Regions from separate parts of the Solibacillus sp. FSL W8-0372 genome, predicted to be linked through region 1. Evidence: riboswitches for the same ligand, from Rfam matches in the RefSeq annotation. Region 1 holds a riboswitch; each other region holds the start of a gene.

What was found. Region 1 has a riboswitch for lysine ahead of MKY13_RS01250 (amino acid permease). Riboswitches for the same ligand answer to the same signal wherever they lie in the genome.
Region 2: it holds a riboswitch for lysine, as region 1 does, so the genes downstream of both, MKY13_RS13810 (aspartate kinase) here and MKY13_RS01250 (amino acid permease) in region 1, are expected to answer to the same signal.
Region 3: it holds a riboswitch for lysine, as region 1 does, so the genes downstream of both, MKY13_RS09035 (transporter substrate-binding domain-containing protein) here and MKY13_RS01250 (amino acid permease) in region 1, are expected to answer to the same signal.

The regions. Positions count from the first base shown of each region.
Region 1 is NZ_CP150204.1:244,874-248,131, reverse strand. It holds gene MKY13_RS01250 (amino acid permease) at 100-1,557, opposite strand; lysine riboswitch at 1,652-1,832, opposite strand; gene MKY13_RS01245 (MFS transporter) at 1,980-3,179, shown strand; gene MKY13_RS01240 (restriction endonuclease) at 3,242-3,258, shown strand, end outside.
Region 2 is NZ_CP150204.1:2,697,248-2,700,505, forward strand. It holds gene MKY13_RS13805 (YslB family protein) at 1-16, shown strand, start outside; gene MKY13_RS13810 (aspartate kinase) at 142-1,374, opposite strand; lysine riboswitch at 1,467-1,645, opposite strand; gene uvrC (excinuclease ABC subunit UvrC) at 1,680-3,258, opposite strand, start outside.
Region 3 is NZ_CP150204.1:1,835,642-1,838,899, forward strand. It holds gene MKY13_RS09030 (amino acid ABC transporter permease) at 1-581, opposite strand, end outside; gene MKY13_RS09035 (transporter substrate-binding domain-containing protein) at 697-1,527, opposite strand; lysine riboswitch at 1,645-1,830, opposite strand; gene odhB (2-oxoglutarate dehydrogenase complex dihydrolipoyllysine-residue succinyltransferase) at 1,970-3,229, opposite strand.

The sequences.
Region 1 (3,258 bases):
TTTAGATATTAGCCACTTTGCAAGACTTAATGTCCCAATTCAGTTTCACTCCACAAAAAAAACGCAATGAAAGCTGATGCTCACATTACGTTTTAATTACTATTTATTTGATAAGTCACAGTCCATTAAAGGGACAATTTTTGTTTTATGTTTTACTTTATAGAAAATCCATAATGAAGCAAATAACGGTAAGCCGATATATGAAACGACTACTCCGTACCAGTCAATTGTCCCGCCCATAAAGGCCATATAGTTTTGACCAAGTACGACAATCATACATAGGGCAAACGCAAATAGCGGACCGAATGGGAAGAATTTCGATACATACGGTAAATCGCTCAATGACTTCCCTTGTGCGACATATGCACGACGGAAGCGGTAATGACTGATTGCAATACCGAGCCAAGCGATAAAGCCGGACATCCCTGAAGCGTTTAATAACCAAATATATACGACACCATCGCCAAAGAATGAAGCTAAAAATGCGAGCGATCCTACTGCCAATGTAGCAAGAAGTGCATACATTGGAATGCCGCGCGTCGTTACTTTCATAAACAGTTTCGGTGCTTTTCCGTCTACTGCTAATTGATAAAGCATACGACTTGCTGCATAAAGACCTGAGTTCCCTGCAGAAAGCATTGCTGTTAAAATAATCGCATTCATAACAGATGCTGCAAATGCGACACCTAAGTTTTCAAATACTAATGTAAATGGGCTTGTTGCAATATCTTCTGATAAAAGGCGTGAATCTGTATACGGAATAAGTAGTCCGATTGCACCGATCGCGAAAATGTAAAACAGCAAAATACGCCAGAATACTGAACGTACAGCTTTTGGAATGTTTTTGCCTGGATCATCTGTTTCCCCAGCTGTTACCCCTAGCATTTCCGTCCCTTGGAATGAGAAACCAGCTGCCAGGAAAATACCGAATAGTGCAAGGAAACCGCCATTAAACGGAGCATCTCCTGCAAAGAAATTCGTGAAGCCGACCGGATCATTCCCGCCTAAAATGCCGAAAATCATTAAAAAGCTGACAATGATAAATACAATAACTGTTGCGACTTTAATCATCGCAAACCAATATTCTGCTTCACCAAACGCTTTTACAGATAATAAGTTAAATGTTAATACGACCGCGATAAATAAAAGCGTCCATACAAGTGACGAGCTGTCCGGAAACCAGTATTTCATAATTAATGAAACAGCCGCAATTTCCGCTGCAATTGTAATTGCCCAGTTGTACCAATAGTTCCAACCAAGCGCAAATCCTAATGCTGGGTCTACAAATTTCGTTGCATACGTACTAAACGAACCGGATGTCGGCATATAAGCTGCCATTTCACCTAATGACGTCATTAGGAAATACACCATAACCCCGATTAATGCATATGCGAGCAATGCCCCGCCAGGACCTGCCTGTGCAATGGCACCACCTGATGCTAAAAATAGCCCTGTACCAATCGTTCCGCCTAACGAAATCATTGTAACATGGCGGCTTTTTAATCCTCTTTTTAACTCGTTTTTATTACCGAGCTGATCTATTTTAATTTCACTCACGATTATAAAACTCCCTTTTTGTTTTGTTTGGTGAAGTGTAAAAAGAAAAACCACCACAAGTTTTTGTGATGGTTATAATTACACCTCATCAAACTTGAAAGATAGCTCAACACATGCTTACACATGTGACAGTTCTGTTCCTTATCGGAGACAGCCCCAGCGTTATATTTAAGAAGAAAAATAACACTTCGGCAATCATTCCTTTCATAAAGCTTCACAGATTCTTCTCAATCTCCGCTATACTAATTTTAATGATTGCGACCTCTACCCCATACATTTACATGAGGTAATTACTTTAATTGAAATAATGATTATTAGTCTAACATAATATTTTTTTGATAGCAACGCGTTACTATTTTTCTGTTTTTTAAGATTATTCTAACTATTTAATTGGCGTTGTTGCAGGAAAAGGAGCCTTATTGATGAATGAACAAAAAATAAACCAAAATAGCAAAAAAATACTATCGAATAAACCACTTCTCTTTTTTATGGTAGCTGTATTCCTATTCGCTACTACTTTACGTACACCGATTACTGTAGTAGGTCCTATTATTTCCTTTATCCGGGATGGCCTCGGCATTTCAAACGTGTTGGCAGGATTTTTAACAACTATTCCATTAGTCGCGTTTGCTATTGTTTCACCATTTGCACCGCGCATCGCACGTAAATGGGGAATGGAATGGACTTTATTTTATTCAGTTATTTTACTTTGTACCGGAGTCTTACTACGTTCAGTAGGTGAAACAGCACTTCTAATTGGAGGAACAATTCTTATAGGGATTGCCATCGCTTTTGGGAATGTTCTTATTCCGAGTTACTTCAAATGGAAATTCCCGCTGCATATCGGCTTGTTAACTGGGGTGTATTCCGTATCGATGAATATTTCTTCCGGACTTGCTGCCGGCTTTAGTTTTCCGATTGCCACAAATGCAGGCTGGCAAATAGCTTTAGGCTTTTCGATTGTTTTAGGTGTTCTGACATTAGCTATATGGATACCGATTTTGCGAACGCCTAAAGTGGACTTGCATATGTCCGCATCACAGACAATGAAAACCCAAATGTGGAAATCACCGCTCGCCTGGGCTGTTGCAGGCGCAATGGGCTTCCAGTCATTCTTATTCTACTGCTCCTCTGCATGGTTGCCGGAAATTTTTATAAGCCAAGGTTTGGATGCTACCGCGGCTGGTTGGATGGTGTCTGTTATGCAATTTGCGCAAATTCCGATGACGTTTGTTATTCCAATTATCGCAGGGAAGCTCATTTCACAGCGTCCGATCGTCATTTTCTTTACGATTTGTTATTTAATTGGCTTTACGGGTGTTTTGATGGAATGGACAAGCCTCGCGATATTATGGATGATCTTTTTAGGTTTTGCAGGCGGTGCTTCATTCGGTTTAGTATTGATGCTGTTTTCACTGCGTACAGAAACTGCATACGATGCAGCGGAGCTCTCCGGCTTTGCGCAATCAATCGGCTATTTAGTTGCAGCAGTCGGACCTGTTCTATTCGGTTATGTACATGATTTGACGAATAGTTGGTTCATGCCGCTACTGTTATTTATTTTAATTTCAGTTTTATTATTCTTTGCTTCATTTATAAGCGCAAAGAATCAAACAGTCTAACCAAACATACGTACCCTTTTATGCTATAATAAAAGTGAGTAAATAAAAGGAGTACTGAACTATTGCGTAAAAAACGAAA
Region 2 (3,258 bases), 1.5 Mb from region 1:
AAAAGAGAAGATTTGAGCGTAAATAAAAACTGCTGCTTTTTAAAAGCTAGCAGTTTTTTAGTTTCTTTAACATAGAAATATAGTTATATCATTCTTGATTACCACTAGTAAAGACTCTCCACTCTGTCTCGTATCTTTATTTTAAGAAGCGGGAACTTCTTTCATTGCTATATTAAATTCCTCATGCAAAGCATTGGCAGCGCGCACCATTTCTTCTTGTGGCACAACGACCGACACTTTTATTTCAGATGTGCTAACCATTTTAACCGGAATATGCTCACGTCCCAGACGCGCAAACATACGTGCTGCGACTCCAGGGTTTGAAGCCATTGCTGATCCAATAATCGATACTTTAGCCAATCCGATTTCAAAATCTGCAAAACTAAATCCAAGTGACAATTTACTCGACTCTAATACACGTAAAGCATCAGCAAATTCTTCTTTTGAAATTGTAAAAGAAATTGTAGGCTTAATCCCGTCAATAACTGCCTGCACAATAATATCAACATTAATATCATTTTCCGCTAAAACACTAAATACTTCGGCTAATGACGCTGTTTCATATGAATCATATCCGATCGTTAAACGAATAATATCAGATTCATATGCCACCCCGCGCACAAGTAAATTTTTTTCCATGTCTACATCCCCTTTTATTAATGTACCTTCTACGTCTTCGGTAGCTGAGCGTACAACGATTGGCATATTGTAATTTTTTGCAAGCTCAACTGCTCGAGGATGCAAAATTTTGGTACCTAAATTGGAAAACTCCAACATTTCATCATATGAAATTACAGATAATTTCGTAGCATCCTCCACTAGCTGCGGATCTGCCGTATAAATGCCTTCTACCGTTGAATAAATATCAACACGTTCCGCATTTAAGGCGATGGCTAATGCAACGGCGGAAGTTTCAGAACCGCCTTTCCCCAAAGTCGAAATGTTGTCTGTGTATGTTATTCCTTGGAATCCTGATACAACAACGATCTCTCCTAGTTCAAAATGTTTTTCAAAACGCTTATTAACTATAGAATCAATTCGGGCATTTCCATATTTTTCATTTGTTTGGATACCTGCCTGCCAACCGGCAAGTGACACTGCTTTTCCCCCATGCTCCTGAATTGCTAAAGCAAGAAGGACGCTTGTTATCTGCGCTCCCGTAGAGATTAATGCATCCATTTCACGCTTCGACGGTTCATGAGTAATTTCCGAGGCAAATTGCCGTAAATTTTGACGAATGGACGTCATCGAAGAAACGACAACGACTAAGTTTATGCCACGACCTTGCTCTTTTATCACCTTTTTTGCTACCTGTACTATTTTTTCTGTTGTTGCCAACATTGGTCCACCAAACTTTACTACAACTGTCTGCAATGTCTTCCACCCCTTATTTTTTTCCATCAAAAAAGCGACCTTCCATATGTTCATGGAAAGTCGCCGTCAATACAAATAAAAGTTTATATGTTTTTCAGGATAGCTCTCCAGAACATAAAGTTCTGACAATCTTACATTTCTTAAATGCAAAACCAGCAAAACACGTGAACAATACGTATTTCACTTCGGCAGAATTCCCTTTCAATTGCTGTCGCTGGAATTGTTCTTCCTCGAGCAATTTACTCTTAAATACTGCACCTCTATCGTTTATTAACTATTGAATTGTCTTTTATAGTAACACAACATTATTCTTTATTCAATGATGCTTCGTGAAAGTGACGATAAATTACTTCTGCCAATTTGGCAGGAACACCGGCTTCTTGCAATTGTAACTCTGTTGCTTCCCTAATTTTTTTTACCGATCCAAAATGCTTCATAAGTTGCTGTTTACGTTTCGGTCCTATACCCGGAATGCCATCAAGAACGGATGTAATTGCATTCGTCTGATGTTGCTGACGCAAAAATGTAATGGCAAATCGGTGTACCTCATCTTGTATACGTTGCAATAAGTAAAAACCATCACTTGTCCGTTTTAAAGGTACAACTTCTGGTGGAGCGCCAAATAACAGTTGGGATGTGTTATGCTTATCGTCTTTTGCAAGACCTGCTATTGGAATCATTAATCCTAGCTCATCTTCTATTACTTCTCTTGCAACCTCCATTTGTCCTTTTCCTCCATCGATTAGGATTAAGTCCGGTAATGGCAAGCTTTCTCGTAATACCCGCGTATAACGGCGCCGAATGACTTCTTGCATCGCCCCATAGTCATCATGTTTTGCGGCTTCTCGTGTTTTATATTTCCGGTATTCCTTTTTTGCAGGCTTCCCGTCTACAAACACAACCATTGCAGAAACAGGATCAGCACCATGCATATGACTATTATCAAATGCTTCGATACGAAGTGGTAATGGAATTTGCATAGCTTCGGCAAGTGCTTCACAAGCTCCTACTGTACGTTCTTCCTGACGCTCAATTAACTGGAATTTTCCATGTATTGCAATATTGGCATTTTTCATAGCTAAATCGACCAGCTCTTTTTTTGTACCGCGCTTTGGTGTCTGCACCTTTACGTTTAAAAGCTTTTGCAAAATCGTACCATCAATCGTCTTTGGTACAAAAATCTCTTTCGGCAGTAAATGATGTGGCTGCTCGTAAAATCGTCCGACAAATGTTAAAAATTCTTCTTCTGCCTCGTTATATATAGGGAAAATCGATACATCACGTTCAATTAATTTTCCTTGCCGTACAAAAAATACTTGTACACACATCCACCCTTTTTCGACTGCATAGCCAAATACATCCCGATTGCTTAAATCATCCGATACGATTTTTTGCTTTTGCATAACCTGCTCGATATGTGCAATTAAATCCCGGAATTCCTTCGCCCGTTCAAATTCCAGCTTTTCGGCTGCATCGAGCATTTTTTGCTGAAGATCTTTCTGTATTTCTTCGACACCACCGTTTAAAAACTTTGAAATTTCACCTATCATTTCATCATATACTTGTTTTTCAATTTCTTTTACACAAGGTGCTAAGCATTGCCCTAAATGATAATACAGGCATACTTGATTTGGCAGATGTGTACATTTACGAAGTGGATATAAACGATCGAGCAATTTCCGCGTTTCATTGGCCGCATACGCGTTTGGATAAGGCCCAAAATATTTTGCCTTATCCTTTTTTACTTTCCTTGTCGTTATTATTCGAGGGTAACGTTCATTCGTTATTTTTATATAAGGGTATGTTTTATCATCTGTTAGCTTTACATTATATTTCGGATCATGTAATTTGATCAAATTCAGTTCAAGTATAAGCGCTTCGAGA
Region 3 (3,258 bases), 1.6 Mb from region 1:
CTTCCGGCAATCGAGTTCGCTGTGAAAAATAGTTCCACAACGGAAATAACACTTAATACGGAAGAATCTTTTATATTCATAACGAACTGGTTGCCTGTTGCAGGTAATATATTGCGTGCTACTTGTGGAATGACAATATGTAACATCGTTTGAAGATGATTCATGCCAATTGCCTGAGCTGCCTCAAATTGACCTTTGTCAATTGATACAATACCCCCACGTACATACTCAGCCATATATGCCCCAGTATTTAAACTTATAACGACAGATGCTGCAAGAAAGCGGTCAATGTCAATCCCTAAATATACGAGACCATAAAACACAACCATCGCCTGTACCATCATTGGTGTCCCTCTGAAAATCTCAACATATGAAGTTAAAATAAAGTTAAATACTTTCAAAATAATCGTTTTTACGTTCCTTTTACGTTGTGGAATTGTATGCATTATTCCGATAAAGAATCCGATAAGTGTTCCACAAATTGTTCCGATAATCGCTAATAGAAGTGCAGTCCAAGCTCCACGTACGAATAAATCCCAGTTGTTCGTAAACAAGTTCCATGATGATTCTAAAAATGCCATAGCCTTGTCCTCCAATTCTTTCTTATTAATATATGTATTAAGCAATGATAATAGAAAAAGGTTGTCTCCCGTTTGCCGGCAAGACAACCTTCATTAAACAATAATTGCAACACGATTATTGTGCTGCTGGTTGATTTGCAATTGCGTCTTCCATTAATTGCTGACGCTCTTCTTCCGAAATTTCAGCTAATACTTTGTTAATTTGTTCACGTAAATCAGATCCCTTTTTCAGCCCTACTGCTACAGCTGTTGAAGCTTCATCTGCTTCGAAGTTTGGCTCTGGAACGATATACTTAATGTTGTTTAATGCCATTTCAGCAGAGATCCCTTCAGGACGCTCAGAAACGTAGCCATCGATTGCACCTGATTGTAATTGCACGCGCATTGCACCAAAGTCAGTTGCTGCAACCTGCTTGTTTACACCTTCGATTTGGTCGATTACGTCATAGTGAGTTGTCGCTTGCTGACCAGTAATTTTAGCACCTGAAAAATCAGATAATGATGTTGCATTTGCATATGGACCATCTTCTTTTACGACAATTACATAATCGCTTGTATAATAGTTTTCTGTGAAATCAATCGCTTCCATACGATCTGGCATTGGCGACATACCTGCAATTACTAAATCAATTGCTCCAGATTGTAGAGAAGGAATTAAACCATCCCAGTCCGTTTTAACGACTTTCAATTCCATATCTAAGCCTTCAGCGATTTTTTTCGCGATTTCTACATCATAGCCTGCTGCATATTCTTTCGAACCATCAATCGGTACGCCACCGTTTGAATCGCCCTTTTGCGACCAGTTAAAAGGTGCATAACCGGCTTCCATACCAACCTTCAATACTTTCTTGTCTGATCCAGTTGTTGTTTCGTCATCTGAACCGCATGCTGCAAGTACAAATATTGTCATCATTGCGGTAATGACCATTAATAGTTTCTTTTTCAAGTTAACTCTCCCCTTAATAAATGTATTTCAGGCTTTTAAAAATGAAAAAAAACGACCAAAAAGGATATCCTTAGGTCGTTTACATTCACGATTAGCCCAAATCCTCTACAGTTCCCAATATGAGATAGCACACCTCAATCATCCGGGAAGAAGATTGAGACAGTCCTGCAATTATTTATTACAGACCCAGCGCTGTTAAATCGAGCTATAACAACACTTCGGCGATATTTCCTTCTTTTATACTTCACTGTCAGCTCAATGACTCCATACAAAACTATTAAATACCGCACCTCTACCTCACTAAGCTGTGAGGTTTTGTTATTAAATTAATAGTTTAAGTTTAACATTATTCCAACTTTTCCGTCAACACTCATTTTTCTGAAATTTAAAGGAAAAAAGCTAATTCGCAATATACATTACGAATTAGCTTTCAAAGTTTTAATTATGAATTTAATAATAAATCTTCTGGGTTTTCGATCATTTCTTTAACTGTTTTTAAGAAACCAACAGAATCTTTACCATCAATAATACGGTGGTCGTAAGATAATGCTACATACATCATTGGGCGAATTTGAACTTCACCGTTAACAGCTACTGGACGGTTAACGATAGAGTGCATACCTAAAATACCAGCTTGAGTACCATTCATGATTGGTGTAGACATTAATGAACCGAATACACCACCGTTAGTGATAGTGAATGATCCACCAGCCATGTCGTTTAAGCCTAATTTTTTGTCGCGTGCTTTACCAGCTAATTCAGCGATGTTTTTCTCGATTTCAGCAAAGTTCTTAGCGTTAGCATCACGAACTACTGGTACTACTAAACCTTCTTCAGTTGATACAGCGATACCGATATCGAAGAAATTGTTTAAGTGAATTTCATCACCGTTAATTTGAGCGTTAACGTATGGATATTTTTTAAGTGCTGCAACTACTGCTTTTGTGAAGAATGACATGAAACCTAATTTAATGTCGTTATCTTTCACGAATTGTTCTTGTTTACGTTTACGTAAAGCCATGATGTTAGTCATGTCGATTTCGTTGAACGTAGTTAACATTGCAGTTGATTGTTTAACTTCTAATAAACGTTTTGCAATTGTTTGACGACGACGGCTCATTTTTTCAACAGTTACACGATCAGTGTCACCTGCTGGAGTGAAGATCATTGGACCATTTCCAGCTGGAGCTGCAGTTGCTTGTGCAGGTGCTGCCGGCGCTGTGCCATGAGCTGCTACATCTTGAACACGTACACGACCTTGAGGATCTACTGGAGAGATCGCTGCTAAGTCAATGCCTTTTTCACGAGCTAGTTTACGAGCTGCTGGTGAAGCAATTACTCGCTCACCTGAAGTTTCTTCAACTGCTACTGGAGCTGGAGCTGCTGCTGCTTTAGGAGCTTCTTCTTTTGCAGGTGCAGCAGGAGCTGGTGCTTCCTCTTTTGCTGCAGGTGCAGGTGCTGCGCCTTCGCCAGCTTCAACTACTGCGATTACTTGTCCTACTAAAACAGTATCGCCTTCTTCAGCTAAAATTTGAGTTAATACGCCTGCTTCTTCAGAGATGATTTCAGCGTTTACTTTATCTGTTTCTAATTCTACGATGAATTCGCCTTTTTCTACGCGATCTCCAACTTTTTTAACCCACTGGGCAATTGTGCCTTCAGTAATTGATTCTGCTAATTCAGGGACTTTAATTTCAGCCACGTTCATATCCTCCTTTTATTACGCTATAC